Regions from separate parts of the Pantoea sp. B9002 genome, predicted to be linked through region 2. Evidence: predicted binding sites of a transcription regulator. Region 2 holds the regulator's gene; each other region holds the start of a gene.

Region 1 (10,886 bases), on a different contig from region 2:
CAAGCCGTGCAGCGCATGACCAAACTCGTGGAACAGCGTGATCACCTCATCCCAGCTCAGCAGCGCCGGCTGGCCAACTTGCGGCTTGGTGTAGTTGCACACGTTGTAGATCACCGGTTTGGTGCCGAGCAGCGTGGTTTGGTCAACGAAATTACTCATCCACGCGCCGCCGCTTTTGTTATCACGTTTGAAGAAGTCGGTGTAGAACAGCGCCAGCGGCGTGTCGTCGGCATCGAAAATCTCGTAAACGTTAACGTCCGGATGATAAACCGGCAGATCGTGGCGTTGGCTAAAGCGAATGCCAAACAGCTGGCTGGCCGACCAGAACACACCTTTTTCCAGCACGTTGTTCAGCTCAAAGTACGGGCGGATTTGGCTCTCATCCAGCGCATATTGGGCTTTGCGTACTTGCTCGGCATAGAAATTCCAGTCCCAGACGCGCAGCGGAAAACTGTGATGCGCGGCTTCAATTGCCTGCTGGATGTCGGCAGCTTCACGTTCAGCGCGGGCTCGCGCGGCAGGAACGATATTGCGCATAAAGGCAAAAGCCGCCTCCGGCGTTTTCGCCATCTGATCCTGCATGCTCCACTCGGCATAGGTTTTGAAACCGAGCAAACTCGCCTGCTGCGCGCGCAGTTGCGCCATGCGTAACACGATGTCGCGCGTGTCGTTATCATCGCGCTGCTCGCTGCGCGTTAGCGCCTGCTGGAACAGCGCTTCACGCGTGGCGCGCACTTCCAGCGCCTGCAGCGCCGGTTGCTGCGTGGTGTTTTGCAGCGCAATCAGCCATTCGCCGTGCAAGCCGCGCGCTTCGGCCGCCGCTTTAGCGTGCGCCAGCTCTTCTTCGCTTAATCCGGCCAACGCCGCCACATTGCTCACCACATAAGCACCGGCTTTGGTGGCCGCCAGCAACTTGTTGCCGAAACGGGTGCTGAGGCTCGCCAGCTCTTGATTGCAGGCGCGCAGCTGGGTTTTATCCGCTTCGCTCAGGCTTGCTCCGGCCAGCTGGAAATGCTGCCAGGTGACTTCCGCCAGTCGCATCGCTTCGGCATCCGGACACTGCGAACCGCGATGCTGGTAAACGGTGTCGAGGCGAGCGAACAGCTGGCTGTTCAGGCAGATTTCATCATTGAGCGCGGTGAGCTGCGGGGTAATCAGTTCATCGATTTCCTGCAGGCGATCGCTGGTGTTGGCGGAAGTCATGGCACCAAACACCAGATTCACGCGCTTCAGCAACTGGCCGCTACGCTCCAGCGCCTCAAAGGTATTAGCAAAGGTTGGCGCCTCAGGATTGCTGGCGATCGCCGCTACTTCGCGCCGTTTCTCTTCAATCCCCGCTTCCAGCGCCGGCAGAAAATCCTCTTCCTGAATCTGGTCAAATGGTGGGGTTTGATACGGCAAGGTGCTGGCGGTGAAAAACGGATTGGCTCGTGAATTCATTATCGCTCCTGATAATCAGCAACGCCGCACGGTGGCGGCGGGATGGTTCTATCCTGGCAGTTTCCTCGTCACTCAACAACTTATCGCCTGCTGCTGATAAACGCTGATGATTTCCCCCGCCACCGCGACGGCAATTTCCGCCGGCAACTTGCCCTTCACATCTGCCAAACCAATCGGGCAGCGCAAACGTGCGAGAGAATCTGCCGCAATGCCTTTGCCCTCTAAGCGATAGCGAAAGCGCTGGGCTTTAGTGGCAGAACCAATCACGCCAGCATAGCGAAAATCGCCACGCCGCAAGATCGCTTCGCTGAGCGCCAGATCGAGCGGATGATCGTGCGTCATCACCACAAAATAGCTTTCTGGCGCGGCTTCCTGCACGCAGTCAATCGGATCCTCAACCTGGCGCACCGTCACGCCGGGCGGCACGGCGCGAAACTGCGCGGCGCGGCTATCAATCCAGGTAATGTGGCACGGCAAAGTGGCGAGTAGATTTACCAGCGCCTGGCCAACGTGGCCTGCGCCGTATACCTGAATTTCCGGCTGCTGCTGCATCAGCGGTTCAAACAGCAAAGTGGCATGGCCGCCGCAGCATTGGCCGAGACGCGCAGCCAGCGCAAACTCTTCACTGCGCGGTTGAGTGCAGCGCTGCTGCAGCATCTCTCGCGCCTGCGCAATGCATTGATACTCAAGATGGCCGCCGCCAATGGTGAGAAAGGTGTCGCTGGCGCTGACCACCATTTTGCTGCCGCGATCGCGCGGCACGGAGCCCCGCTCGCTGAGCACGGTGATCAGCACGCAGCTTTCACGTTTTTCCCGCAGGCTGTGTAACACGCTGATCCAGTCATGATAAATCATGGTCCGCTCCTGATAAGCGCTGAATCCCCCAGAACACCCGCTCCGGCGTGGCGGGCGCGTCCAGCTGCGGATGGCGGCGATAGTTATCGACGCTGGCTACTGCATCCTGCAACGCGCACCACACGGCGATGCCCAACATGAACGGCGGTTCGCCGACGGCTTTGGAGTGGAATACCGTGTCCTGCGGATTTTTGCGGTTCTCAACCAGCGTGACGCGCAAATCGCTCGGCACATCGCTGATCGCCGGGATTTTGTAACTGGCCGGGCCATCGGTGAGCAATTTGCCCTTGTCGTTCCACACCAGCTCTTCGCAGGTGAGCCAGCCCATGCCCTGCACAAAACCGCCCTCAACCTGGCCGATATCAATGGCCGGATTCAGCGACGCGCCCACGTCATGCAAAATATCGGCGCGCAGCAAACGGTATTCGCCGGTCAGCGTATCCACCAGCACTTCACAGCAAGCCGCGCCGTAGGAGAAGTAATAGAACGGTTTGCCGCGTCCGGCGGCGCGATCGTAATGGATGCCCGGCACTGTGTAGAAACCGGTGGCAGAAAGCGGCACCTGATTAAGCCACGCTTGCTGTGCAACCTGGGCGAAGGTGAAGTGTTTCTCGCCGACGCGCACGATGCCGTTGCTGAAATGCACCGCGTCTGCCGCGCATTGATGTTGCTGACACAGCATCTCGGTTAGGCGATCGCGCAGGATTTGCGCGGCGTTTTGCGCCGCTTTGCCGTTGAGATCGGCCCCGCTGGACGCCGCGGTTGGCGAGGTGTTGGGCACTTTGCCGGTATCGGTGGCGGTCACCTGAATCTGGCTGATATCAATTTGCAGCACTTCCGCCACAATCTGCGCCACTTTGGTGTTTAAGCCCTGACCCATTTCGGTGCCACCGTGATTGAGCTGCACCGTGCCATCGGTGTAAATCAAAATCAGCGCGCCCGCCTGATTGAGGAAGCTGGAGGTAAAAGAGATGCCGAATTTCACCGGCGTCAGCGCCAGTCCGCGTTTCATAAAACGGTTGCTGGCGTTAAACGCGCTGATTTCACGACGGCGCGCGGCGTATTCGCTGCTGGTTTCTAATTGCTCCGTCATCTCATCCAGCAGATTGTCTTCCACCTGCTGGTGGTAATGGGTGATGTTGCGATCGGTTTTGCCGTAATAGTTACGTTTGCGCAGTTCGAGCGGATCCAGCCCAACTTCGCGCGCGACGTGATCCATGATCTGCTCAATCGCCACCATGCCTTGCGGCCCGCCGAAGCCACGGTACGCGGTGTTCGAGGCGGTATGCGTGCGGCAGCGATAGCCGGTAATCAGCGCATCACCGAGGTAATAAGCGTTATCGGCGTGGAACATCGCGCGATCGACAATCGATCCGCTGAGATCGAGCGAATAACCGCAGTTGCCAGCCAGATCGATCTTCACGCCGCAGAAGCGACCGTCGTCATCAACACCGACATCGTAGCGGACATAAAACGGATGGCGTTTGCCGGTGATCTGCATGTCGTCGCGGCGCGCCAGGCGCATTTTTACCGGTTTACGCAGCTGACGGGCGGCGATGGCACACAAACACGCCACGCCCGCCGCTTGCGTCTCTTTGCCGCCAAAGCCGCCGCCCATGCGCCGCATATCAATGGTGACTTTGTTCATGGTGATGCCCATCACTTCCGCCACCAGCTTCTGCACTTCGGTGGGGTTTTGCGTCGAGGAGAACACCTGCAAGCTGTCATCTTCGCCGGGGATCACCAGCGCCGTCTGGGTTTCCAGATAGAAATGTTCCTGACCGCCGATGTGAAATTCGCCCTGAATCCGGCGTGACGCCCGCGCCAGCGCGGCTTCGGCATCGCCGCGTTGGTGAATGTGCGGCTGCTGCACAAAGAAACGCTGTTCCAGCGCTTCACGCACGTCGAGCACCGCCGGCAGCGCTTCATACTCAACAATCGCCGCTGCGGCCCCGGCACGCGCCGCTTCCGGTGAATCAGCGGCGACGGCAATGACGATTTGACCGAAATATTCGATTTTGTCCTGCGCCAGCAGCGGATCGCCCGGCTCAAGCGGACCGACATCATTGAGGCCCGGCACATCACGCCACGTCAGCACGCTGACCACGCCCGGCACCGCGTAACACGGCTGCACATCCAGCTTGGTGATGCGCGCATGCGCGTGCTCGCTCAGACGCGGACAGAGATGCAGCAATCCCGGTAGATCCGGCTTGTCGTCGATATACAGCGCTTCACCGGAGACATGCTTGTCGGCACTTTCGTGTTTATTGCTGCGCCCCACGCCCGTTTGCATGCCGGTGGCGAACTGGGTTTTCAGCAGCGTTTCGTTCAGTTCCGGACGGTTATGAGACATAGCGCGATACCTCGGTAATGGTCAGCTCGCCAGACGCTTGCGCGTAGTAGCGGCGCAACAGATTGCGCGCCACCTGCAGGCGATAATCGGCGCTGGCGCGGAAGTCGCTCAGCGGCTGGAAATCCTCACTCAGCGCGCTACAGGCTTTTTCGATGGCGCTGAGATTCAGCGGCTGACCCAGCAATTGTGCTTCAGCCGCCAGCGCGCGTTTCGGCGTGGCGGCCATACCACCAAAGGCGAGCCGTGCTTCCACAATCACACCTTCCTCAATTTGCAGATTGATGGCGGCGAAAACCGCGGAAATATCATCATCCAGCCGTTTAGCCACTTTCCACGCCGCAAAGTTGGGTGACACCGTCACTTTAGCAATGGTGATACTGCGAATGAATTCACCCGGCAGCAAGACCGTTTGACGATAGGCGATAAAGAATTGATCGAGCGGCACTTCTCGCCTCTTTTCACCCTGCTGCAAAACCAGACGCGCATTTAATGCCAGCAGCATCGGCGCGCAATCGCCAATCGGCGATGCGTTACCAATGTTGCCGCCGAGCGTGCCCTGATTACGAATTTGCAACGAGGCAAAACGCTCCAGCATGCTGCTAAACGCCGGAATGTGCTGCGCTAAAAACTGATAGCAATGGTGCAATGAGGCGGCGGCACCGAGATAAAGATGCGTTTCATCTTCATGGCAGACCTTCAACTCATCCACCTGATCCAGCGCGATCAGCAGCGGCAAGCGCTGATATTGCTGGGTGATTTTCAGCGTCAGATCGGTGCCGCCAGCCACCAAACGGGCTTCAGGATGTTGCTGATAGAGCTCGGCGAGTTGCGCGACGGTTTTTGGCAGATAGCAGCGGCTGCCCGCGGCTTCGATGATCTGTACTTCATCGTTGCTGAGCGCCTGTAAACGCTGTACTAGCGCGGGTGCATTGGCGCTGAAGGCATCCGCATCAGGTTGTTCACACGCCTGCTGCGCCGCATCCATTATCGGACGATAGCCGGTGCAACGACACAAATTGCCCGCCAGCGCCTGCTCCGCCTGATGACGATCCCAGCCAGCGCTGTTTTTCTGCAGGGTAAACAGCGACATCACGAAACCCGGCGTGCAGTAACCACATTGCGAGCCGTGGCAATCCACCATCGCTTGCTGCACGCTGTGCAGTTCGCGGCCCTGTTTGAGATCTTCCACCGTAATCAGTTGCTTGCCTTGCAGGCTGCTGACCAGCGTCAAACAGCTGTTCACCGCCTGATACTGCATTTGTCCGTCCACCACTTTACCGAGCGTGACGGTGCAGGCACCGCAATCGCCAGACGCGCAGCCCTCTTTGGTGCCGCGACGCTGCTGCTGCCCGCGCAGGTAGTTAAGCACGGTGAGATTGGGATCAAGCTCGCGTTCGGTGATTAAACGATCGTTGAGTAAGAACTGGATCATGCGATTTGCTCCTCACTTTCGCGCTGCCAAACCGGCTTGCCGCTCACCCAGGTTTGCGCGATGTTGCGGTCGTCGCCAAGCGTCATCATTACAAACAGCCGCTCCCAGATGTCTTTGCTGTTGGCATTGCGCAGCTTCTGCAGCGGCGATACCGCCGCATCGAGCACCACGAAATCGGCCTCTTTGCCGGGATTGAAGTTGCCGATAACGTCATCCAGATCGAGCGCGTGCGCGCCGCCTAAGGTGGCGTGATAAAACGCTTCGCAGGCGCTGAGTTTGTACTGCTGTAGCTGGCCGACTTTGTAGGCTTCGCCCAGCGTTTGCAGCAGATTAAAGGTAGTGCCTGCGCCAACATCGGTGCCAATGCCCATGCGCACGCCCTGCTGCCAGCAGCGTTTGATGTTGAATAAGCCGCTGCCGAGGAACAGGTTTGACGTCGGGCAGAAGGCAATCGATGAATCGGTGTCATGCAGGCATTGCCACTCTTGATCTTCCAGATGCAGGCAGTGCGCGAACACGCTGCGTTTGCCGGTGAGTTGGTGGTGATGATAGACATCAAGATAGCCTGCGTGCTCCGGGAATAAAGCTTTTACCCAGGCGATCTCCTGCTGGTTTTCGCTCAAGTGCGTGTGCATCCAGACATCAGGAAACTCCTCGCGCAGCTGACGCACTTTATCCAGTAGTTCTGGCGACGAGGTCGGCGCAAAACGCGGTGTGAGCGCATAGCTCAGGCGACCGCGCTGATGCCAGCGCTCAATCAGTTCACGCGTGTGCTGATAGCTCTCTTCTGGCGTTTCGGTCAGGTATTCCGGCGCGTTACGATCCATCATCACTTTGCCAGCGATCAGCCGCATATCCAGCTGCTGCGCGGCGCTGAACAGCGAATCGACCGACTGCTTATGCACGGTGCCGAACACCAGCGCGGTGGTGGTGCCGTTCGACAGCAGCTGATGCAGGAAGAACGCCGACATTTTTGCCGAGTGATCGGGACAGTGATATTGGCTCTCCACCGGGAAAGTGTATTGGTTGAGCCACTCCAGCAGCTGTTCGCCAAAGGCGCCGATCATCTCGGTTTGCGGGTAATGAATATGGGTATCGATAAAGCCGGGCACGATCAGTTTGCCGCGCAGATCGGTGACGCGCGTCGGATCGACGCGCCCTTCCGCGATTTGCCAGCTTTCAAGGCTGACCACTTTGCCGTCACGCAGCGTTAATAAGCCATCTTCGAGATAGCGCGCGTTGGCAGCGATGTCGTCTGGCTGCGCGGCCAGAGCGGTAAAATCAAAGAAGCTGGCGCGCAGCAGCGTTTCGGGTGCGTAAGGCATAATGGTTCCTTGGTGCTTTTTTATTAGTGCAGGTAATTGCCTTAAAGATAGTTTGCAAAGCGCATGCCAATGCAAAGAACAAAAAATACTGTTTACTTTCAATATAATAGGTTGATTTGATGGGTTTTTGTGTCAAGCTTGGCGAGCAACCGTATGCGCAACCGGTTGCCTGCTATCGCAAACGGTTGCGATTTAACATTGCGGCGAGTTTTGTCGGGCATGGCGTGTTTATCGCCTGATGAGATGCGTCTTTGTGGTGCGCTAATGCACTCGTAATGTGCAGGAAAAATCCTGCAACACGCTCCTTTTGGTTTTCATGAGCATGGGTTCGAGGTTAATGCTAAGGTGTGGCTGATAACCTGAAATCGTTTAAGGAACAGTGAGATGATTATTTTTGTTACTGGCGCAACTGCTGGTTTTGGTCAAAGTATCACCCGCCGCTTCATTGCTACAGGTCACAAAGTGATCGCCAGCGGACGTCGCGCTGAGCGCTTAAAAGAGTTGAAAGATGAGCTGGGCGACAATCTATATACCGTTCAGCTGGACGTGCGTAATCGCGCCGCCATCGATGAAGTGATCGCCTCCCTGCCCGCTGAATGGCGCAATATTGATGTGCTGGTTAACAATGCTGGCCTGGCGTTGGGTGTGGAACCGGCGCACAAAGCCAATATCGAAGACTGGGAAAATATGATCGACACCAACAACAAAGGTTTGGTGTACATGACGCGTGCGGTGCTGCCTGCAATGGTTGAGCGCAACGTCGGTCATATCGTGAATATCGGTTCGATTGCCGGCAGCTGGCCTTATTTGGGTGGCAACGTGTATGGCGCGACCAAAGCATTCGTGCGCCAGTTCAGCCTGAATCTGCGTACCGACCTGCATGGCACCGCGCTGCGCGTGACCGATATCGAGCCAGGTTTGGTGGGCGGCACCGAGTTCTCAAACGTGCGCTTCAAGGGCGATGACGATAAAGCGGGCCAGGTTTACGAAGGCACCACCGCACTGACGGCGGAAGATGTGACCGAAGCGGTCTATTGGGTGACGACGCTGCCGAAGCACGTCAACATCAATACGCTGGAGATTATGCCGGTGACGCAAACCACCGCAGGACTGAAAGTACATAAAGGTTAATTGCGGTTATACGCTTTTTGATCGAGATACCCGGGGCGACCATCCCGTGAGGCGCTCCGGCGGCTTTCGCCGCTACGACCTCATCGGGATGTTTCCCCTAATATCGAACGCCTGTGTGGCCGATTATTACGCGCGGTCCCAACCCGTCACGATGATTAACATGCCGCTCAAGGCGACCAGCGCGCCGACCCAATCCCACGTACTCAGTTTTACGCCATCCACCACGCGCAGCCAGATCAGCGCCGTCAGCACGTATACGCCGCCATAGGCCGCATAAACGCGTCCGCTCGCGGCGGGATGCAACGTCAACAACCAGACAAACAGCGCCAGACTCGCTGCGGCGGGCACCAGCAACCAGGCCGTCATGCCCTTCTTCAACCACAGCCACGGCAGGAAACAGCCAACAATTTCCGCTATCGCAGTGATAAAAAACAGCAAGGCGGTTTTTACCAGCATAGAAAATCTCTCGCTAAGCTAAACAAAGCGCTCACCGCTGGTGAGCAAAGAAGCAGCGATGATATACTAGCGCCCATGGTTGTTACAGCCGCGATCCCGGCTGTGCTGGTGTTAACTGAAGGAAATGACGATGAAAAAACTGTTTTCCGCCCTGCTGGCTACCGTGGTGACTTCTAGCCTGTTAATGGCTGCGCCCATCGCTTCGGCCAAAACCGATCGCCTGATTATTGAAGATGGCAGCAGCGCCTCGAGTAATGAAGCCGCGCGCCAGAGCAAAGAGCAGTGGAACGATACCAAAAACCTGCGCAACAAGGTCAATACGCGCGTCGAGAAAGAGTTCGATAAAGCGGACAAAGCCTTTGATACCCGCGACTCCTGCGAAAAGAGCTACAACGTTAATGCCTATTGGGAACCGAACACGCTGCGCTGCCTTGACCGCCGCACCGGACGTCCACTTGCACCCTAATCGTTTATCACTGCTATAGTTTTGACAGGATTTCTGACCAAAGGAGTGAATGATGAAAAAACGTAATGCAGTTCTGCTGATGGCGATGTTGTCGCTGCCGGTATTGGCGCAGGCTTCTTGTGAAAGTGTCAAAGCGGACATCAGCAAAAAAATCATTAACAACGGCGTCGCCGAATCGGACTTCACGCTGGATATCGTGGCCAATGATCAAGCCGATCAGGTCGGCGGTCAGGTAGTGGGTCATTGCGAGAACGACACACAGAAAATCGTCTACAAGAAAACTGGCCGTGATGGTGACAGCACCGTGCCAGACGGCGCGGGCAGCTCTCAGGATACGCCAGCGCAGTAACCTTCGGGCGGCTCTCTGGCCGCCCTGCTTTTACTCCACTTCCGGCCTTTGCCGCGGCATCATCCACGCCACCCACAGCGTTAACAGCGCAATCAGCAATGACACCACAAATACCCAATGTAATGAGCTGGCGATTTGTCCGGTCCAGTCATGCAATGTCGCCTCCGGCAGCGCCTGACGGCTTTCGTGCGACATGATTTTCTGCATCGGATCGTCCGCCTGCGGCAGCCGCAGCGACAAGTTGAGGTTCAGCACCGCGCCCAATAACGCGGTACCAATCGCCGAACCGATCATGCGGCTAAACATAATTGAGGCGGTGCAAATGCCGCGAATGTCGTAATGCGCATGGTTCTGTACCGATACCAGAAACGTGGTGCTGGTCATGCCCATGCCGGTGCCAATCACAAAGGCGGTGAATCCTGCCTGCATGATCGAGCTGTCGCTGCGTAGTAACAGCAGCAACGCGCTGCCCGCAATCAGCAGCAGCGCGCCCAACTGCGCGGTGAAGCGATAGGAGGTGATGAGCATCAACCTGCCGCTTAAGGTGCTGGCCAGCGGCCAGCCAATCGACATCATCGCCAGTGCGCTGCCGGCCTGCAGCGGCGTGCCGCCGGTGATGCCCTGAATCCACGTCGGCAGAAAGGCGCTGATGCCCATCATGCTGGCACCGATAATCAGGTTGCCGATGTTGCCAGCGACGATGAGCCGACTGCGCCAGATTTCCAGCGGAAACAGCGGCGCATCGGCACGCTGTTCATGCTGTTTTAAACGCCAGGCGGCGATGACCGCCAGCAGCAGGAACGGCACCAGCCAGAAGCCGAGCACTTCTGCCTGCAACAGCGCGACCAGCAACGCCGTTACGCAGATCATCAGCCAGCAGCTGCCGGTGAGATTGAGCGTGGTGGCCTGATTTTGTTCGCGCGACGGAAGAAAACGCGCCAGCAGCAGCATGGCGATGGCGCCAATCGGCACGTTGACCCAGAAAATCACCGACCAGCTAAAGTGCTGCACCAGCCACGCACCGCTCAGCGGACCGATGATTGCCGCCACGCCCCAGACGCTGGAGAGCCAGCCCTGGA
Region 2 (10,886 bases):
CTTCGGTGATGTAGTGACCAATGCGGTGTTCAGGCTTCGCGCGCGTCGCAATGCCACATTTGGTGACGATTTGCAGCTTTTCACGCAAACCCGGCGCAAGGCGCAGCGCGGCACCGAAGGCGGCTTCACATTGGTAATCGCCGTAGATGTCGGCGTGATCGACGGTGGTGATACCCAGCGCTAAATGGTGCTCAATAAACTGCACCACCTGCTGCGGCGTCATGCCCCACTCCATTAAACGCCAGTAACCGGCAATCAGCGGTGAAAACAGCGGTCCCTGCGGTGCAATAGCCTGCGGTTGTAACATGGTTAAACTCCCTTGAACACGGTTCCAGATGACGAAAGCGGGAGTATAACGGAAAGGCAGATCATCGTTTTCTTAAAACAGTTCCGGTTGTTGTGGATCATGATCTTCATCCACTTTTTGCTGCCGCTGCAGGCGCAAAAAGCGTTGCCGGCACAAGCGCAGCACATCGCGCTTTTGCGCATCGCTGAATTTCATCCAGTTAAAGCGCTCTTCCCGGCTGCGTAAACAGCCACGACAATAGCCACGCGCGTCACTTTGGCAAATGCCACGACACGGGCTGGGAACGGGGAAGAACTCTAGTTGCTCGGCCACATCCACTCCGCAATTAACATCTCATATCACATTGATAACAGCTTAATGACATTGTGCAAAGAGTAGACGCCGATTGCGCATAATCAAGCCATTATGGCGCCTGGTTACGCCTGTTTACCAAATAGCCAGCGTTTATCGGATTTGGATGGTTTATGTTTACTCGTGGTTAAGGTTTTCCTCAGCTTGTCTTCATACGATTGTCACACACCTTCTTACCGTTGAGTTTTCATGAGATTCCCGACCACCCTGCAGTGCGGCACCAGCGGATTTAACCTTATTGCTGCCCTGTTTTTCGCATTAGTCCTGAATGCCCTTTTCTTGCTGCGCGCCTGGGAAATGATCCCTTACGATCATCCCCACGATTATCTGTTCGCCGCCAGTATTCCACTGGTGCTGGCCTCGGCTTTCTATTTTATTTTCTCGCTTGCAGCCTGGCCGTATCTGCGCAAGCCGTTGCTGATCGTGCTGGTGTTCGTCAGCGCCGCCGCCAATTACTTCATGCACAGTTTTGGCACGGTGATCGACACCAATATGATGCAAAACGTCTTTGAGTCCGACCCGCAGGAAGCCTCAGCGTTGTTCAGCAGCCGCTATCTACTCTGGATGCTGTTGATGGGGATGGTGCCGGTGGCGCTGATTTGCAGCGTGCGTATTCGTCGTGGACCGCGCTGGTGGTGGAATCTGCTGCAACGCCTGACGGGCGCACTGGGCGCAATATTGGTGATACTGCTGATGGCGGCGCTGTTTTACAAAGATTACGCCTCGCTGATTCGCAATAATAAAAACCTGATCAAGATGATTACCCCGGCCAATATCGTCAGCGGTACCGGCCACTATGTCGATCAACGTTATCTGCAAGGTAGCCAGGCGCTGGTGAAAATCGGCGAAGATGCACATAAAGGTCCGTTCATCTCCGCAGCAACCCGTAAAACGCTGGTGGTGTTAGTGGTGGGCGAAACGGCGCGCGCCGAGAACTTCTCGTTGGGTGGTTACGCGCGAGAGACCAATCCAGAACTGAAAAAACAGCAGGTGATTTACTATCCCAACGCCAGTTCCTGTGGCACAGAAACCGCTATTTCCGTGCCCTGTATGTTCTCGAATATGCCCCGCGTGCATTACGACGCCAATCTGGCGCACCATCAGGAAGGCGTACTCGACATCCTTGCCCACGCGGGCGTGAGCGTACTGTGGCGCGAAAATGATGGCGGCTGCAAAGGCGCCTGTGACCGCGTGCCGCACACTGATATGACGCAGTGGAAACTGCCGCAATATTGTCATGATGGTTTTTGCCTGGATGATGTGTTGCCGCATCGTCTTGATAACTATGTCGCTAGCCTGCACAACGACGGCATTATCGTGCTGCATCAGATGGGCAGCCACGGCCCAGCCTATTATCAGCGCTATCCGGCTGAGTTCCGCCGTTTCACGCCCACCTGTGACAGCAAGCAGATCCAGGATTGCGATCATCAGGCGCTGGTGAATACTTACGATAATTCGCTGCTGTATACCGACGACATGCTAAGTCGCACCATCGATAAACTCAAAGGCCTGAGCGATCGCTTTAATGTGGCGCTGGTTTATCTCTCCGATCACGGCGAATCGCTTGGCGAGCGCGGGATGTATCTGCACGGCGCGCCTTACCTGTTTGCGCCTGCGCAGCAAACACATATTCCGCTGCTGATGTGGATGTCACCGGGATACGCGGCGGCGAACCACATCAATGAAGCCTGTTTACGCCAGCAAGCTGCCGACGCAAAGGTTTCACAAGATAATCTTTTCCATACGGTTTTAGGCATGTTCAATATCCAGACGCAGCAGTATCAGCCGCAGCTGGACATGATCAGATCGTGCCAAACTGCCGCCTGAGGGTTGCGTTAGACTGACTGGTCTAATAACCTGCGACCCATGAATAAGACTCTGCAACGCAACGATACCCGTGAACATCTGCTCGCTATTGGCGAGCAGGTTTGTTTACAGCGCGGCTTTACCGGCATGGGATTGATCGAGATGCTGGCGCTGGCGGAAGTCACCAAAGGCTCGTTCTACCACTATTTCGGTTCGAAAGAGGCCTTTGGCGTTGCGCTGATTGAGCGCTACTTCGCCCACTTCCAGCAGCAGATTGATCAGCAATTGAATCTGCCCGATTTAACGCCGACCGAGCGCCTGTTAGCGCATTTCCGCTATGGCGAACGGCTGTTTATCGAGCAAGGTCATATTGTTGGCTGTCTTGGCGTGAAGTTGTCAGCCGAAGTGTGCGATCTCTCCGAACCGATGCGCGATGCACTGCAACAGGGTGCCAACGCCATCATCGCTGCCTACACGCGCTGTTTGACTGAGGTGGCGGCTGAGCAGCCGCTGCCGTTTGGGCAAACGCCGCAGCAGCTGGCGCAGCGCTGCTACTTGCTGTGGCTCGGAGCCAGTTTGCAGAGCAAGATTTCCCGAGAGCCAGGCCCGATTAGCCTGGCGCTCAACACCATCGAACAGTGGCTGATAAGTCACTGATTTTTAAAAAGCGTCGTGACTAGACGACCGGTCTTCCTGGAGCAATCAATATGGCGAGTAAGCAGCTGTTCTCCCCACTCAAAGTGGGCGCGATTACCGTACCGAACCGCATTTTCATGGCCCCGTTGACGCGTCTGCGCAGCATTGAGCCGGGCGATATCCCTACGCCGCTGATGGCAGAATATTATCAACAGCGCGCCAGTGCCGGTTTGATCATCACCGAAGCCACTCAGATCTCTTTCCAGGCGAAAGGCTATGCCGGTGCGCCGGGTCTGCACACACAGCAGCAAATTGCCGCGTGGAAAGTGATTAACGAAGGCATTCATGCCGCCAACGGTCACAGCGCCGTGCAGCTGTGGCACACCGGACGCATTTCTCATCACAGCGTGCAGCCAGAAGGCAAAGCGCCGGTCGCGCCAACCGCGCTGGCGGCGGGTACGCGCACTTCGCTGCGCGCCGCGGATGGTTCTGTTTATCGTGAAGACACCTCCGTGCCGCGCGAGTTGTCAGTGGCTGAAATTCAGCAAATCGTAAAAGATTTTGGTCAGGCCGCTGCCAATGCGCGTGAAGCCGATTTCGACCTGCTGGAGCTGCACTCCGCGCACGGCTATCTGATGCACCAGTTCCTCGCGCCCGGCTCAAACCAGCGTAGCGATGAGTACGGCGGTTCGATTGAGAAGCGTGGCCGTTTCGCGCTGGAAGTGGTGGATGCGGCGATTGCCAACTGGTCTGCCGATCGCATCGGTATCCGCGTTTCGCCAATCGGTGCCTTCCAGAATCTGGAAAATGGCCCGGAAGAAGAAAAAGCGGCGCTGTGGTACATCGCCGAGTTAGGCAAACGCGGCATCGCCTATCTGCACCTTTCTGAGCCAGACTGGGCGGGCGGACAGCCTTACAGCGATGCATTCCGTGAAAAAGTGCGCGCCCTGTTCCCAGGCGTGATCATCGGTGCCGGTGCTTACACCGTTGAGAAAGCCGACGATCTGATTGCGCGCGGCCTGATTGATGCGGTGGCGTTTGGTCGCGACTTTATCGCCAACCCGGATCTGGTTGCCCGTCTGCAGCAGGATGCGCCACTCAATCCGCAGCGTCCTGAGAGCTTCTACGGCGGCGGCGCGGAAGGTTATACCGATTATCCAACCCTGTAAGAAAATAGCTGCCGCGGCGGATAGGCGGCAGCGTTGTTTCATCAGTGTGTATACTAAGTTGCTTGTCATGCACTGATGACGTTTTAAAAAAGAGGATGTTATGCGTTTACTTCACACCATGTTACGCGTTGGCGATTTGCAACGTTCTATCGATTTCTACACCCGCGTGCTCGGCATGCGCGTGCTGCGTCAAAGCGAAAACACCGAGTATAAATACACTCTGGCATTCGTTGGCTACACCGAAGAGAGCGAAGGCGCGGTGATTGAGCTGACTTACAACTGGGGCGTGGATAAATACGATCTCGGCAACGCTTACGGCCATATCGCGCTGGGCGTGGACAATGTGGCTGACACCTGCGAACGCATTCGCAGCGCGGGCGGCAACGTGACGCGTGAAGCGGGCCCGGTTAAAGGCGGTTCAACTATTATTGCGTTTGTTGAAGATCCAGACGGCTACAAAATCGAGCTGATTGAAAACAAACATGCCGGTCACGGCTTAGGCAACTAAGGTTGCTCGTCAGCCTGCTATTTGCAGGCTGACTTCCCTCTCCTGCTGCACCCTCCTGCGATTTTTGCCATAATGCGCGCTGCCCTATTTATTGCCATGAGATCCTGATGTCTGAATCGAACGCTTTAAACGCTCTCCACCAACGCTTCCGCGGTTTTTATCCTGTTGTGATCGACGTTGAAACCGCGGGTTTCAATGCACAAACCGATGCACTGCTGGAAATTGCAGCCACCACGCTGAAAATGGATGAAGACGGCTGGTTGCACCGCGATGAAACGCTGCACTTTCATGTGGAACCGTTTGAAGGCGCCATTCTGAATCCTGCGGCGCTGGCGTTTACCGGCATCGATCCCACCAATCCGCTGCGCGGTGCGGTAAGTGAATATGAAGCCCTGCATGCGATTTTTAAAATGGTGCGCAAAGGCACCAAAGATAGCGGCTGCAATCGCGCCATTATCGTGGCGCACAATGCCACTTTCGATCTCAACTTCGTGATGGCGGCCGCAGAGCGCGCCAGCCTGAAGCGCAATCCGTTCCACCCGTTTGCCACTTTTGATACCGCGGCATTGAGCGGTTTAGTGCTCGGGCAAACCGTGTTGGCGAAAGCCTGTAAAGCGGCGGGAATGGAGTTTGATAGCACGCAAGCGCATTCGGCGCTGTATGACACTGAGCAAACCGCGACGCTGTTCTGTGAGTTGGTGAACCGCTGGAAACGCCTGGGCGGCTGGCCGCTGGCTTTCAGTGAAGAATCCGCAGACGACGCGTCTGCCGAGTAACCAAAGAAAAGGCCGACATTTGTCGGCCTTCTGCATTATTCCGCTTCTTTATACTTCTCAGCGGTCTCTTTCAGCAGTGGCTGAAGTTCACCGCGCTGGAACATCTCAACGATGATGTCGCAGCCGCCGACCAGTTCACCATCGACCCACAGCTGCGGGAAGGTTGGCCAGTTAGCGTATTTTGGCATTTCAGCGCGAATGTCCGGGTTCTGCAGAATGTCCACATAAGCGAAACGCTCGCCACACGCAGAAAGCGCCTGCACGGCTTGCGCCGAGAAACCGCAGCTTGGCAGCTTCGGCGAACCTTTCATGTACAGCAGAATCGGGTTTTCTGCGATCTGACGCTGAATTTTTTCAACAGTACTCATTATTGCCTTCCTTAATCTTCTACTTCGTGTTTGTTTATTGTAGCGATTTCGCTCCCGTACTGAAAACGGGATTTTGCGTTTGCACTGGCTAATCGCCATGTTTGTTAAGTTAACGCATGACAAATAACATTTTCATATCATTAATTGGCATTAATAAATTAATAATTAGCAATAGTTTCGCTGTGTTAACCAGCTGAAATCGCTCATTTTTGCTACAGAATCAATCTGGTAACATATTAATGGAAAAAGGCCTTACCTTTTGCAAAAAAAGTGGATTAGAATTGCCTCGGCGCTGGTCACTTGATCAGATTTCTCTCACTTTTCCGCAGTCTGCTTTGATTCAGCCTGCTTAACCTGTAACCGGATTATGCGTCTACTAATTACGCTTTTCATACTGGCTTTAGCCCAACTGTTCTTTAATGTGGCCGCTGCATCTCCGCATGCGCCCGTTAACGCCAGTTCGCTTAAAGCAGAGAAAAAGAGCGCACGTGAAGACGAGCGCCGCAAACGACGTCCGGTGAAAACCACCACCAAAAAATCGCGCCTGACTGCTGTTCAAAAATTCAAACTCAAAAAACAGACCAAAACAGAAACCGCGCTGCACAAAACCACCAGCAAAAAATCCCCGCTGAAACTCTCTGCTAAGAAATACGGTCATCAACGGTTAGCGAAGAAAACGCCAGAGATCGCCGTCAATGATGAAGCGTTAGCACTGACCGGCATCAAAATGAGTAAAGCGCACCGCCAGCGTTACCAAAAAGCGCGTGAAACGGCGATGACCAAATTAATGGGTCAGCTCGGTAAACCTTATCAGTGGGGCGGCGCTTCGCCACACACCGGTTTCGACTGCAGCGGCTTAGTGTGGTACGCCTATAAAGATCTGGTTAAATTCAAACTCCCACGCACCGCTAATGAGATGTACCACCTGCGCGATGCGGCACCGATCAAGCGTGAAATGCTGGAGAAAGGCGATCTGGTGTTCTTCCGCATCAATAATCGCGGCACCGCCGACCATGTGGGCGTGTATCTCGGCGATGGTAAATTCATTCAGTCGCCGCGTACCGGCAAAGATATTCAGATTAGCGCATTGGGTGAGGATTACTGGCAGAAACACTATGTGGGCGCGCGTCGTATGATGACGCCAAAAACCATTCGCTAGTTGTTGCGCAACAAAGATAAAAAAGCCGGATGCTGTTCTCAGCTCCGGCTTTTTTGTTAATGCATGATCGCGGTAAAGCTAAAGGCGATAATCATCAACAGTGCGCCAACAGTGGTCATTAGCGCCAGCTTCAGGTCGGTATTCATCACAACTCCTTAGTCACACAATCATCAGGGTTAAGGCGATTTTCGCACAGCAATGGGCAAAAATCTCGTGTTATCCGCGCCAGCTTGCTAGAATCGCCGCCTTTCGTTGCGCAACAGATTTTGCGCATGCTGTATTTACAGCGTGATGAAGTGATTTCGCCTGCTAGAACCTACCGTTTTGCCCGCTTTTTTGGGCTGTAAAAGCATTAGCAGACGCAAACGTTTAACAATATACTTATCAGTAAGTTGCGATAAGCCCAGGAGTACCATTTTCATGGCAACAATTAAAGATGTCGCAAAACGCGCGGGTGTCTCAACCACCACGGTTTCGCATGTCATCAACAAAACGCGTTTCGTTGCGGAAGAGACGCGTAACGCCGTATGGGAAGCGATCAAAGAATTACACTACTCGCCGAGTGCCGTGGCGCGTAGTCTCAAAGTCAATCACACCAAAACCTTGGGTCTGCTGGCGACCTCTAGCGAAGCGCCCTACTTTGCTGAAATTATCGAAGCGGTGGAGAACCGGTGTTTCGAACGCGGCTATACGCTGATTCTCGGCAATGCGCACAACGATCTGCAAAAGCAGCGCGCTTACCTGTCGATGATGGCGCAAAAGCGCGTCGATGGATTGCTGGTGATGTGTTCGGAATATCCAGACGATTTGCTGCAGATGCTGGAAGAGAACCGCAATATCCCCATGGTGGTGATGGATTGGGGCGCGTCACGCGGTGATTTCACCGATACCGTGCAGGACAATGCGTTTCAGGGCGGTTATCTCGCCGGGCGTTATCTGATCGAACGCGGCCATCGCGATATCGGTGCCATTCCAGGCCAGATGGAGCGCAACACCGGCGGCGGACGTCATGCTGGCTTCCTGCAGGCAATGAACGAAGCGGGCATTACGGTGCGTCCGGAATGGGTGGTTCAGGGCGACTTTGAACCTGAATCGGGCTATCAGGCGATGCAGCAGATTTTAAATCAGAAACAGCGTCCAACCGCGGTGTTCTGCGGTGGCGATATCATGGCGATGGGCGCGATTTGCGCCGCTGATGAGATGGGTTTGCGCGTACCGCAGGATATCTCGGTGATTGGCTATGATAACGTGCGCAACGCGCGCTATTTCACCCCAGCGCTGACCACCGTGCACCAGCCGAAAGCCGAACTGGGTGAAAAAGCGCTGGAAATGCTGCTGGATCGCATTACCAGCAAGCGCGAAGATCCGCAAACAATCGAAGTCCAGCCAACGCTGATTGAACGCCGTTCGGTGGCGTACGGTCCGTTCCGCGACTATCGCCGCTAAGCCGACACTTCGCTGAGCCATTCGTGGTTCAGCGTTTCGGCATCCCCGAGATAAGCCAGTAACCACGCCAGCGCCGGTGACGCGCGCTGTTCGGACCAGCTTACGCAGCACGGACTGTCGGGAAACGCCTGCGGCAGCGCCAGTTCAACCAGTTTGTGGCTGTCCAGCAGCGGACGCGCCAAATGGCCCGGTACCATTCCGACGCACAATCCTGCCAGCAAACAATCCATCCCGGTTTCCCACTCTGGCACCACCAACCGCCGCTGATTATCCAGCGTCCATGTCATACGGCGCGGCAACGCACGCGAGGTATCTTCCAGCACCAGCGATGGCCACGCCCGCAAGGTTTCATCATCCAGCTCCTTGCTGTTTACCAGCGGATGATCGGGACTTACGACACAGCGCCAGTTCAGCGCGCCCATGTCCTGAAAGGCAAAACGTCCGCCCACCGGAATTGCCTGGGTTGCACCAATCGCCACATCCACCCGACCATCAGCCAACGCATCCCACACGCCGTTGAACACTTCGTAGCTGATAATCAGCTCCATATCGGGAAAATGGCGATAGAAGTCCTTCACTAACTGCCGCGTGCGCTGCGGTTTTACAATGCAGTCAACCGCGATGCTCAACTCGCCGCGCCAGCCATTTGCCAGTTGCTGACACTGTCGGCGAGTTGCCAGCATTTTTTTGATAACAGATCGGCCTTCACGCACAAAATGCTCGCCCGCCGGTGTCATCACCACTTCCCGATGCTGGCGCTCAAACAGCGGCACCGCCAGCCAGGTTTCCAGCTGACGCACGGTATAGCTGACGGCAGAAGGCACGCGATGCAGCTCCTGCGCTGCCGCGCTAAAACTACCGGTGCGCGCCACCGCATCCACTACTTCAAGCGCATATTCTGACCACATAATTTTGCCTTCAAAAAATTTAACAGCACTATGCAAATATTAGCGTTTCACAAAGCGCGCTGCATCCTTTTACACTCCCCGGCGTTCAACCTGCCCAAAAGAGAATCAACATGTTGTCGTCTAAAGCATTTATGCCTTATCTCGCCGTGCTCAGCATGCTCGGCTTTCTTGCCACGGATATGTATTTACCCGCCTTTGGCGATATGCAGCGTGATTTTGCTACCGCACCCGGCACCATCAGCGCCAGCCTGAGTCTGTTTCTCGGCGGTTTTGCCTGCGCCCAGGTTTTTTGGGGACCGTTGTCGGATCGTTACGGACGTAAGCCGATTTTGCTGGCGGGCTTAGCCATCTTCGCCCTCGGTTGTCTGGGGATGCTGTGGGTGACCGATGTCCGCCTGATGCTGGCGCTGCGTTTTGTGCAGGCGATTGGCGTTTGTGCCGCTGCCGTGAGCTGGCAGGCGCTGGTGGTGGATCACTATCCAAAAGCCAAAGCCAATAAAGTGTTTGCGACGATTATGCCGCTGGTTGCGCTGTCGCCGGCGCTGGCACCGCTGCTCGGTGCCTGGCTGATCGGCCACTTCCACTGGCGCAGCATCTTCATCACGCTGACGCTGGTTGCCGTGGTGTTGCTGATCGGTACGCTGCAGTTAACCTCGCCTAAGCGCGAGAAAGTTGCCACAGGCAAACAGCCCGGCTGGTTCACCTTGCTAGGCACCCGCGTTTACAGCGGTAACGTCTTGATCTATTCGGCATGTTCGGCGAGCTTTTTCGCCTGGCTGACGGGCTCACCTTTCATTCTCTCCGCTGCTGGCCTGACGCCGGGCGACATTGGCCTGAGTTATATTCCGCAGACCATTGCGTTTCTGATTGGCGGTTTTGGCTGTCGCACGTTGTTAAATCGTTATCAGGGCGCGCAACTGCTGCCGTGGTTGCTGGTGCTGTATAGCCTGAGTATTTTGAGTCTGTTTGTCATCGCTCTGATGCCTTCAGCGCCGCTGTTTGTGCTGCTGATGCCCTTTTGCGGCATGGCGCTGGCCAATGGCGCGATCTATCCGATTGTGGTTGCCAGCGCATTAGCGCCCTTCCCGCACGCCACCGGTAAAGCGGCAGGATTACAGAACTTATTCCAGTTGGGATTGTGCTTTGTCGCCAGCCTGCTGGTCTCCGCCGGCCTTGAGCAGGCGCTGTTCAACACCACGTTAGTGATGGTAGCCACCGTGGTACTGGCGTGGGCGGGCTTTGTCTGCCAGCGATCGGCAAACGCACAAAGTGATATTGCCCACACTTCCCGTCCCTGCGAAGATAATCTATAACTCAACGCTTTTCGTTAGCAAACTAACGATAACCCGTTGAATATTGACCCACGTGAGCATATACTCTGTGGGTCAGTAATTCTGTATTAAATCAATAATATAAATGTAATACCTTTGGCGACTCTGTCGCGGGATGGCG
Region 3 (10,847 bases), on a different contig from region 2:
CAGCCAATCGTGCGGTTTGGTCGCGAAAGGTGACAACTCTGTGATCGTGCAGACAGATCGAAGAAGCAAGCGTAGCGGCAGAAATGTGCGCTACGCCTGAAAAATAAGGGGGATTACTTACCGCACAGTTGCTGGGCGCGATCGATGATCGGCTGCAGACTCATTTTTTGGCCTGGATGGGCTTTATCAACCGCGACGATGGTATCGATGGATTGCAGCGTGCCCTGCCCGGCAGTTTTGCGCGCAAAGGCTTTATCGTTGAGCGGATACTGCAACAAAGTGCCCGGATTAATCGCGAACAGCGCGCCGTCTTTCTCGCAGGTCAACATCACCTCTTCGCGGGTGAAGGGCCATTTGTCTTTTCCAATCTCAAAACGGCTGACGGTAATAATCTGTGCCGCCATCGCCTGGCTGCACAGCGCCATCAATACGCAAGCTGGAATCAGTTTCTTCAGCAAAATATCGACCTCATTTCATCTTCTTGAATGACACATTCAGGCCGGTGACAGCGTGGCAAACACGCTCACCAACCCAATTACAATAATGGCCAGCAGCAGCTCAAGCTGCGTCAGGCGAATAAACAGATGCGCTGCGTTACTGGCTGCCAGGCGAAAGCGCGGCACCAGCAGATAGCGATTGGTCAGCGCAATAGCGATCATCAGCATGACCAGCAGCACTTTCACCACCAGCAGCTCGCTCCACGGCGTGGCTTGCCAATGCAACGGCGAACCGGCAATCAGCACGCTATTTATGATGCCCGTCAGCAGCGCGAGCGCCACCGCCAGGTGGCCGTAACGCGAGAAGCGCATCATGCAGCGAATCGCATCGGTGCGAAAAGCAATCTGCCGCGCTTCACGCATCAGCAATAACAGCGGCAGTAATCCGCCCGCCCAGAATGCAGCCGCAATCAAATGCAGCGCGTGATTGCCTTGTTGCAGCAATCCGGGCCAGCCATCGCGCATCGCGGCGTGGCCAACACCGGCTAGAGCCACCAACTGCAACAGGCCGCTGCACAGCAGCAGATTTTGCCGCAGTGTGCCACGCAGCAGTAGCGCCAACGTGCTCAGCAGTGCGAAAGCGATTTCCCAACGCCAAACCTGGCCGAAGCGCGTGCTGAGAACCGCCTGCCAGGTTGCGCTATCACTGACATTTCGCCAGTCGCCGCTCATCAAGCCGGTTTGCGTTGCCAGCATCAACAGGGCGCTGAACAAACTCAACAGCGCGCTGGTATGTAAAATTAAACCTAAACGCTGTGATAGCAGCGGACGATAGCGGCGCGGCGCCAGCAGCGCGGTATAGAAGGCGCTACCGGCGAGCAGCAGCACCGACATAAAATGCAGCGCCCGCAGGCCAATCCACAACGTGCTCAAACTCATCAGTCACTTCACGCTGAAGGTGTAGCTACCTTTGGTTTTATGCCCATCAACGGACAGCACATGCCAGTTCACCTGATAGTTGCCCGACGGCAGCGGCTGGCTGATCGGCACAATCAGCTGATCGTGTTGTTTATCGTTGAGTTTGGCTTTCCCGACGGCTACCGGTTGATGTTGTGCATTGAGCACATCCACGCCACTGAATGCCGCTTCAACATCTTCGGTAAAGGTCAGCGTTAAATTCTGCGGGGAGGTTTCCACCACCGCTTTGTCGGCTGGGACCGGGGTTTTCAGGTGAGCATGCGCCATGGCAACCTGGCTGAAGGCCAGCGTTGATGACGCCAGAAGTAGCGCGACGACAGAGTTGAACGCAGTTTTCTTCATGACTTCTTCCCTTTTAAATGCGGCAAACCACCGCAAACGTGGCAGCAGGATACGCCGCCGATCCGCAGGTGTCGAGACTTGCGGTGCGATCCAATCCGCTTGATCCCAGGGTCCGAAACCATTACTTTTGCCCCTGTTTATCAGGAGAAAAGCATGAGCCAAAACCTTGCCCTGCTCTCGCAGGAAGAGAAAGACAAAGTCAATGTCGATCTGGCCGCCGCGGGCGTTGCATTTAAAGAGCGCTACAATATGCCGGTGATTGCCGAAATGGTTGAACGCGAGCAACCCGAAGCGCTGCGTGACTGGTTTCGTCAGCGCTTAATGAACTATCGCCAGGCTTCGCTTAGCCTGTCGCGCCTGCCCTACGAACCTAAGCAGAAGTAATTTATGTTACGTGTTATTGATACCGAAACCTGCGGCCTGCAGGGCGGCGTGGTGGAAGTGGCATCGGTGGATGTCATTGATGGCCAGATCGTCAATCCGATGAGCGACTTAATCTGCCCGGATCGCCCAATCAGTCGTCAGGCGATGGCGGTACATCGCATTACGGAAGCGATGGTGGTGGGCAAACCCACTATCGAAGAAGCGATTGGCCGCTATCATGGCAGTCCGCATTACGTGGCGCACAACGCCAGTTTTGATCGCCGCATGTTGCCCACTATGCCGGGCGAATGGATCTGCACCATGACGCTGGCGCGTCAGCTGTGGCCAGGCATTAAATATGGCAATCAGGCACTGCGCCACAGCCTGAAGCTGGATGTCACACCACCGGCCGAACTGCACGCGCACCGCGCATTGTATGACTGCTACGTTACCGCTGCGCTGCTGATCCGCATTATGGAAACCTCCGGCTGGAACGCCGAGCAGATGGCGAATTTATGCCAGCCCGCGCCCGTGAGCGGCGATGTATTCCCGTTCGGCAAATATCGCGGTCAGAGTATTGGCAGCATTGCGCGGAAAGATCCCGGCTATCTGCGTTGGGTGCTGGAAAATGTGCGCGATTTGCGCCCACCGTTAAGGCAGGCGCTGCGCAAGTACGTGAAGAGCGATCAGTAATCGACGCGGTCTGGTAAGCTGCCCTGCGCCAGGCCGATCAGAAAGGTGAACTCCTGCGCCACACCTTCATACGCTTTGAAACGCCCCGATTTGCCGCCGTGGCCAGAATCCATCTCGGTGCAAAGCAACAGCAGCGAATCGTTGGTTTTCAGCTCGCGCAGTTTCGCCACCCACTTAGCCGGTTCCCAATACTGCACCTGCGAATCGTGCAGGCCGGTGGTGACCAGCAAATGCGGATAGGCTTTGGCCTCGATGTTGTCATACGGGCTGTATTGGCGAATGGTGTGATAGAACTCCGCCTGTTCGGGATTGCCCCACTCATCGTATTCGCCGGTGGTCAGCGGAATCGTCGGATCGAGCATCGTCGTCACCACATCGACAAACGGCACCTGCGCCACCACGCCGTGGAACAGATCCGGTGCCATGTTCACCACGCCGCCCATCAGTAGTCCTCCTGCGCTGCCGCCCATTGCGTAGAGTTGCTGCCGATGACCGTAACCTTTCGCCACCAGCGCTTCGGTGACATCAATAAAATCAGTGAAGCTGTTAATTTTATTCTTCAGGCGGCCACCGTCATACCATTGCTGGCCGAGCTCGCCGCCGCCGCGCACGTGAATTATCGCGTAGACAAAGCCGCGCTCCAGCAAGCTGATGCGGCTGGTGCCAAAGCTGGCATCCATGCTGCTGCCGTAAGCGCCGTAACCGTACACCAGCAACGGATTGTTGCCGCGCTGGAAATGCTTGTGGTGATAGACCAGCGAAACCGGAACTTCGGTCCCATCGCGCACCGTGATCCACAGATGCTCGCTTTTGTAATCCTCAGATTTGAAGCCCGGCACCGGCGTGCGCTTCAGCACGCGACGATCGCCGGTTTCCATGTTCAGTTCAAACAAGGTGGTCGGCGTGGTCATTGAAGAGTAGCCGTAGCGCAAGGTGTCGCTTTCCGGCGAAGGATTGTAGGCAAGCCAGGTGACATAGGCGGGATCGTCGAAGGCGATACCAAAGCTTTCGCCGCTCTCCCAGTTTATCTGCCGCAAGGTGTTGACGCCGTGCTGACGCTCTTCGACTACCAGCCAATGGCGGAACAGCTGGAAATCTTCCAGCACCACGTTGTCACGCGCCGGGATCAGCGATTGCCAGCGCGCTTCTGCCAGCCACGCGCTGCGATAGAGGCCGAAATTTTTGCCGTCACGATTTGAACGGATGTAGAACTGATGATTGTAGTGATCGATGCTGTATTCGTGGTCGCGGCGACGCGGACAAAAGGTTTGTGGCTGCGCATCCGGATATTCGGCATCGATCAGCAAAATCTCGCTGGTGTTGGTGCTGTACAACGCAATCAGAATGAAGTGCTCGGAAGTGGTTTTGTGCACGCTGAGGTGGAAAGAGTCATCATTCTCTTCATACACCAGCTGATCGTCAGATTGCGGATGTCCCAGTTCATGACGCCACACCTGATACGCCAGCAGCGTTTTCGGATGCTTACGCACGTAATAGAGCGTGCGGGAATCGTTGGCCCAGGCCACGCTGGATGACGCATTAGTCAGCACTTCCGGATACCAGCTGCCGCTCTGCAGATTACGGAAGCGAATGCCGTATTGGCGGCGCGACAGGAAGTCTTCCGCTAAGGCCATCACCTGATTGTCCGGCGTAATCGCCAGCGCGCCCATGGTGTAAAAATCACTGTGCGCGGCGCGTTGGTTACCATCAAGCAACAGCTGCCACGGCTCATCAGCTGGCGCGTCTACTGGCTGACGGAAATAAGCCGGATACTCATTGCCCACTTCATAGCGGCTTTGATAGCGATAACCGTTTTTCGCATAGGGCACCGAGTGATCCTGCGGCGGAATACGGTCGACGATCTCTTTCAGCACCCGTTCCTGCAGCGGATTCTGCGACGCCATCATCGCACGGCCGTAATCATTCTCGGCGTGCAGATGGGCCAGCACCTCTGGATTTTCGCGGTCGTCATCACGTAACCAGTGATAATTATCGATGCGCGTTTCACCGTGCAGCTTCATGGCATGGGGAATTTTTTTCGCGTGTGGCTGATTCATTAGGCTCTTCTCCCTGAAGGACAACATTCAGCAAGCGTGGCACTAATCGTGCGCGATGCCAAGCTGCACGCAGCATCACTTTACGCAGGGTAAGCCAAACATGAAAAGCGAAGGCTGCGGATGCAACCTTCGAACGGGATTAGGCGGCTTTTTCCGCGTCGATATCGCGCTGGATACCGTCGCGCACATCCTGGGGAATTTTCAGCGCATCGCCGAGCGCGGAGAGATAGCTGCGCTCCATAAAGTGGTCGACATCAATGGCTGCGCAGCTGAGGAAATAGAGTTCCAGCGCCTCTTCTTCGTTTTTGACATCGGCGGCCAGCCAGTTGGGATCGAGCGGGCGATTCATCGCCTGCTGAATCAGCGCTTCGGCTTGTGCGCCGTAGCCGGCCTGCTGGATGTTTTGCTCAATTGCGGCACGCTCTTGATCGTCAATATGACCATCACTTTTCGCCGCGAACACCAGCGCCGTGACTAGCCGCTCTGCGCGTTGATCCATCGGCGTTTGCAACTGGCCGAAGCCCGCATCGTCCTGATGGGTTTCACGTATGCGCTGTTTGTACTTGCTCCACAGCAGTGCGCCCGCCGCCGCGCCGCCGCCCAACAGCAAGGCTTTGCCACCATATTTGGTCAGTAGCTTACGCGTGGATTTGCTGCCGACCAGGAATCCCGCCAGTCCGCCCAATGCGCCGGGTGCCAGCATGTCACTCAAGCCGCCCGACTTTCCGTTACCGCCCTTTTTCGCCAGCACCGATTGAATTTGCTGCAACCAATTGCTCATCGTTTAACTCCTGTTTAATTTTCCGTTCTCCATGCTGCCGCAGGCTGTGTCAGTTAACGTCAGAGCGGGAAAAGTATGGCAAACCTGATCGTGGCGAAAGCGTGAGTACGCAAACGTTTTCGTTTATACTGCGCGCGCATTTTGACTGCTAAGGTGAAATTATGACGACTCTTGGAACCGCGCTGCGCCCTGCCGCTACGCGTGTCATGCTGTTAGGTTCAGGCGAATTAGGCAAAGAAGTGGCACTCGAGTGCCAGCGTCTTGGTGTGGAAGTGATCGCGGTGGATCGTTACGCCGATGCCCCGGCGATGCACGTGGCGCATCGCAGCTATGTGATCAACATGCTGGACGGCGACGCGCTGGCCGCACTGATTGCTCAGGAAAAGCCGCACTTCGTGGTGCCAGAAATTGAAGCCATCGCCACCGAAAAACTGCTGGAGCTGGAAGCGCAAGGTCAGAAAGTGGTGCCGACTGCACGCGCCGCACGTCTGACCATGAACCGCGAAGGCATTCGCCGTCTGGCGGCGGAAGAGTTGTCGTTACCGACCTCGACTTACCAGTTTGCTGACAGCAAAGAGAATTTTGTGGCCGCGGCTGAGACGATTGGATTCCCGTGCATCGTTAAGCCGGTGATGAGCTCATCCGGTAAAGGCCAGAGCTTTATTCGCGAAGCCAGCCAGCTGGACAAAGCCTGGGATTATGCGCAGCAAGGCGGACGTGCCGGTGCGGGCCGCGTGATCGTTGAAGGCGTGGTGAAGTTTGATTTCGAAATCACCCTGCTGACCATCAGCGCGGTAGATGGCATTCACTTCTGTGCGCCGATTGGTCATCGTCAGGAAGATGGCGATTATCGTGAATCCTGGCAGCCGCAGCAGATGAGTGAACTGGCGTTGCAACGCGCGCAGGATATCGCCGCTAACGTGGTGAAAGCACTCGGTGGATACGGCTTGTTTGGCGTGGAGCTGTTCGTGTGTGGTGATGAAGTGGTGTTCAGCGAAGTGTCGCCGCGTCCGCATGATACCGGCATGGTCACGCTGATCTCGCAGGATCTCTCCGAGTTCGCGCTGCATGTGCGTGCCTTCCTCGGTCTGCCAATTGGCGGCATTCGTCAATACGGTCCCGCCGCGTCGGCAGTGATTTTGCCTGAGCTGAATAGCCAGAACGTCGTGTTCGGGAATATCGAAGCCGCGCTGGGTGCTGGATTGCAGCTGCGCCTGTTTGGTAAGCCGGAAATCGCCGGTCAGCGCCGTTTGGGTGTGGCTTTGGCAACCGGTGAAAACACCGATGACGCTATCGCGCGCGCCGTGGGCAGTGCGGCAGCGGTGAAAGTTGAAGGTTAAGTGTGCTCGCCATTAATGGCGTTATGCCGCTCAATTAAGCAATAAATTGCAGATGTATGAAGGTGCGCATGAATGCGCACCCTACAAAAAAACCGCCACATTACCGTAGGGTCGCCATTTATGGCGACCGATAAACACCGTTATACGCGAGCGCCTTCAACCGCTTCACGCGCCAGACGTGTAATACGATCCCAGTCACCACTTTCCAGCGCATCATTCGGTACCAGCCACGAACCGCCAATGCACAGCACGCTTTTCAGCGCCAGATAGTCACGGTAGTTGGCTGGCGAGATGCCGCCGGTTGGGCAGAAACGCACCTGCGGGAATGGACCGCCAATCGCTGATAATGCTTTCACGCCACCATTGGCTTCCGCCGGGAAGAATTTGAACTCACGCAGGCCGTAATCCATGCCGGTCATCAGTTCTGAAACCGTGCTGATACCTGGAATTAATGGCACCGGACCTTCAACCGCGGCTTTCAGCAGCGATTCCGTCAATCCTGGGCTGATGACAAACTGCGCACCGGCGTCTGTCACTTCTTTCAATTGCTGGGTATTGATCACCGTGCCCGCACCGACAATCGCTTCCGGTACTTCTTTAATCATTGCACGCAGCGCGTCCATCGCCACCGGCGTCCGCAGCGTAACTTCCAGCACGCGCACACCGCCAGCCACCAGCGCTTTCGCCATCGGCACGGCGTGTTCCAGCTTGTTCACCACGATGACCGGCACGACCGGGCCAGTTTTCAGGATCTGTTCAGCACTTGTTTTCCAGTTTTTCATCACGTTTCCTTAGTTGCATCAGCCCGGCGTACAGCCACGCTGTCAATAATTGGGCTCTACCATACAAGATCGGCTGGAGCGGCGTCCATCGGATATCAAAATTTTTTGAAACTCAGGTTCACTTTTAAGAAAAATGAATTTTGGACGAAAAAAAGCCCGCACATTTGGCGGGCTCAGCATTAGGTCTTTATTCGAACTCGTTCCAGGAACGGCCATCGCGGGTAATCATCGCGACAGAGGCAACCGGTCCCCATGTCCCCGCCTGATACGGCTTCGGCGCTTCGGCATCGGCGTTCCAGGCATCAATGATCGAATCCACCCAGCCCCACGCCGCTTCAACTTCATCACGACGCACAAACAGCGCCTGAATGCCGCGCATGGTTTCCAGCAGCAGACGTTCGTATGCATCGGCCAGATGCGACTGGTTGAAGGTTTCGGAGTAGCTCAGATCCAGCTTGGTGGTTTGCAGTTTATGCTTGTGGTCGAGTCCCGGCACTTTGTTCAGGATTTCGATATCCACGCCTTCGTCCGGCTGCAGACGAATGGTCAGCTTGTTCTGCGGCAGTTCAGCATACGAATCCTTAAACAGGTTCATCTCAGGATTTTTGAAGTACACCACCACTTCAGAGCATTTAGTTGGCAAGCGCTTGCCGGTACGCAGATAGAACGGCACGCCAGCCCAACGCCAGTTATCGATATCCACGCGGATAGCAACGAAGCTTTCCGTGGCGCTCTGCTTGTTAGCGCCCTCTTCTTCCAGATAACCTGGCACTTTCTTGCCCTGCACAAAGCCGGCGGTGTACTGACCACGTACGGTTTTTTCGCGCACATTGGTTTGATCGATACGGCGCAGTGAGCGCAGCACTTTCACTTTCTCATCACGAATTGCATCTGCGCTCAGATCGGACGGCGGCGACATGGCAATCATGGTGAGGATCTGCAACAGGTGGTTCTGGATCATGTCACGCATCTGGCCGGCTTTGTCGAAGTAACCCCAACGGCCTTCGATGCCCACCTCTTCCGCCACGGTGATCTGCACGTGATCGATGGTGCGGTTATCCCAATTGTTGACGAAGATGGAGTTGGCAAAACGCAGCGCCAGCAGGTTGAGCACCGTCTCTTTACCGAGATAGTGGTCAATACGGAAAACCTGGCCTTCTTCAAAATATTTGCCGACGCTGTCATTGATCTCTTGCGAGGTTTCCAATGAGGTGCCGAGCGGCTTTTCCATCACCACGCGTGCCGGTTTGGCGTTCAGCTTGGCGGCGCCCAGACCGTCACAAATCGCGCCAAAGGTGCTTGGCGGCATGGCGAAGTAGTTAATGGTGACACGGTTTTTCTGGTCAAGCATTTTGCCCAGTTTGGTGAAATGCGAGGTGTCATTTACGTCGAGGTTACAGAAGTCGAGACGGCTGCTGAGGGTGTCCCACAGCGCTTCATCGATCTTCTCTTTCATGAAGGTTTCCAGCGCTTCACGTACCACTTTGGTATACGCGGCTTTATCCCAATCCGCGCGACCCACGCCAATAATGCGAGTGGTTTCATGAATCTGACCGGCTTTTTCCAGCTGATACAGTGATGGCAACAGTTTACGGCGCGCAAGATCGCCTTTGGCACCGAAAATCACCAGATCGCATGCCTGGGCTGTTTGTGTAACCGCCATTTTCCTCTCCTCGTTGCAGGATATACCCGGCTTGAGCGTTCTCATCACGCCGGGTCCTTATTGTAATTTTCTTACAGCACAATGTACGTTTTTAGCGGGTCCAGGACAACCCGGACGCAGCGTTTTGCTGGCGTTAACTGTGAACGTAATAAAGGTGTTACGTGTGTTGTAGCGTGCCATTTGAGCACATTTTCTGTTTCGATATTTGTCGTGGCAAAACACGTCAGCGATCAAAGTATCGCAAAAAATTCGCGTTTACATTTGTCCTCCGCTGCGTGCGAGGGGCTATTACACGGTATATTCTTGTGAATTGGCAGCGATTTCATTGATTGATGAACGCGGAAAAGTGATTGACGCTCATTAGGTTAAACCATGCTGGAACAGATTCAGGCGCAACTCGATGCGTTAAGCAAATCAGAACGTAAAGTCGCAGAGCAGATTCTTGCCGCGCCGCAACAGGCGATGCACTCCAGCATCGCCACGCTGGCTCGCGCCGCTGACGTCAGCGAACCGACGGTGAATCGCTTCTGCCATCGTATGGGCACGCGCGGCTTCCCTGACTTCAAATTGCAACTCGCGCAGAGCCTGGTCAAAAGCCCGAATTGGGTGAGCCGCGATGTGGAAGAAAATGACAGTGTGGAAAGTTATAGCCACAAAATTTTTGATTCCGCATTAGCCGGCCTCAGCCGCGTCCGCCAGCAACTCAACTCACAGGTGATTCGTCAGGCGGTTCAGGCGCTGTCAAACGCGCATAAAATTGCCTTTTTTGGCCTTGGTGCCTCCGCCGTGGTGGCACATGACGCCACCAATAAATTTTTGCGATTTAATCTGCCGGTCATCTGGTCAGAGGATATTGTGATCCAGCGCATGAGTTGCATAAATAGTGGTCCAAACGATGTGTTTGTTCTCATCTCACATACTGGTCGCACCAAAAATATGGTAGAACTGGCTCGCCTGGCGCGTGTAAACGCTTCCACTGTGCTGGCTATCACTTCTCCGGGTTCCCCGCTGGCGGCGGAAGCCACGCTGGCTTTGACGCTCGACGTACCCGAAGATACCGATATCTACCTGCCAATGGTTTCCCGCCTCGCACAATTAACCGTGATTGATGTTCTGGCGACAGGGTTTACCCTTGAGCGCGGCGCCGCTTTCCGTGAAAATTTGAAACGGGTGAAAGAAGCGCTGAAAGATTCACGCCTGGAGAAACAGGCGCAGGAAAATAATTAACATCACATTCACAATGTGAGTCGAATCACAGCCCATCGATCATATAGAATAGATGAACACTACGTGTCACTTGAGAGCGACACGATACTTTGCTAACGGAGTCCTTCATGTCCAGACGTCTCAGAAGGACTGAGCAGAGGGATAATCTTAGTGAGGACCCACAGAATAAGGCTCTCAGAGCACA

What was found. The regulator PurR, encoded in region 2, represses purine synthesis genes. The targets are predictions, from matches to a motif close to CANGCAAACGTTTGCNTG.
Region 1: guaD (guanine deaminase) is a predicted target of PurR. The motif match lies at 7,580-7,597, and genes of this name have one in related genera.
Region 3: purT (formate-dependent phosphoribosylglycinamide formyltransferase) is a predicted target of PurR. The motif match lies at 5,758-5,775, and genes of this name have one in related genera.

The regions. Positions count from the first base shown of each region.
Region 1 is NZ_JACAPA010000005.1:98,647-109,532, forward strand. It holds gene dcp (peptidyl-dipeptidase Dcp) at 1-1,440, opposite strand, end outside; gene xdhC (xanthine dehydrogenase accessory protein XdhC) at 1,513-2,295, opposite strand; gene xdhB (xanthine dehydrogenase molybdopterin binding subunit) at 2,282-4,648, opposite strand; gene xdhA (xanthine dehydrogenase small subunit) at 4,638-6,080, opposite strand; gene guaD (guanine deaminase) at 6,077-7,405, opposite strand; gene ydfG (bifunctional NADP-dependent 3-hydroxy acid dehydrogenase/3-hydroxypropionate dehydrogenase YdfG) at 7,790-8,536, shown strand; gene HX773_RS03690 (YnfA family protein) at 8,663-8,992, opposite strand; gene HX773_RS03695 (DUF1283 family protein) at 9,123-9,458, shown strand; gene HX773_RS03700 (DUF1161 domain-containing protein) at 9,511-9,807, shown strand; gene HX773_RS03705 (MDR family MFS transporter) at 9,838-10,886, opposite strand, start outside.
Region 2 is NZ_JACAPA010000017.1:10,796-21,681, forward strand. It holds gene HX773_RS11045 (aldo/keto reductase family oxidoreductase) at 1-307, opposite strand, end outside; gene HX773_RS11050 (DUF1289 domain-containing protein) at 380-619, opposite strand; gene eptA (phosphoethanolamine transferase EptA) at 848-2,485, shown strand; gene HX773_RS11060 (TetR/AcrR family transcriptional regulator) at 2,525-3,121, shown strand; gene HX773_RS11065 (alkene reductase) at 3,172-4,269, shown strand; gene gloA (lactoylglutathione lyase) at 4,370-4,777, shown strand; gene rnt (ribonuclease T) at 4,885-5,553, shown strand; gene HX773_RS11080 (Grx4 family monothiol glutaredoxin) at 5,589-5,924, opposite strand; gene HX773_RS11085 (C40 family peptidase) at 6,289-7,080, shown strand; gene HX773_RS11090 (YnhF family membrane protein) at 7,137-7,226, opposite strand; gene purR (HTH-type transcriptional repressor PurR) at 7,501-8,526, shown strand; gene punR (DNA-binding transcriptional activator PunR) at 8,523-9,434, opposite strand; gene punC (purine nucleoside transporter PunC) at 9,545-10,747, shown strand.
Region 3 is NZ_JACAPA010000038.1:74,302-85,148, forward strand. It holds gene HX773_RS19185 (YebY family protein) at 114-461, opposite strand; gene copD (copper homeostasis membrane protein CopD) at 495-1,376, opposite strand; gene copC (copper homeostasis periplasmic binding protein CopC) at 1,380-1,757, opposite strand; gene HX773_RS19200 (DNA polymerase III subunit theta) at 1,911-2,141, shown strand; gene exoX (exodeoxyribonuclease X) at 2,145-2,813, shown strand; gene HX773_RS19210 (S9 family peptidase) at 2,807-4,870, opposite strand; gene HX773_RS19215 (tellurite resistance TerB family protein) at 5,010-5,651, opposite strand; gene purT (formate-dependent phosphoribosylglycinamide formyltransferase) at 5,813-6,991, shown strand; gene HX773_RS19225 (bifunctional 4-hydroxy-2-oxoglutarate aldolase/2-dehydro-3-deoxy-phosphogluconate aldolase) at 7,132-7,773, opposite strand; gene zwf (glucose-6-phosphate dehydrogenase) at 7,961-9,436, opposite strand; gene HX773_RS19235 (MurR/RpiR family transcriptional regulator) at 9,809-10,663, shown strand.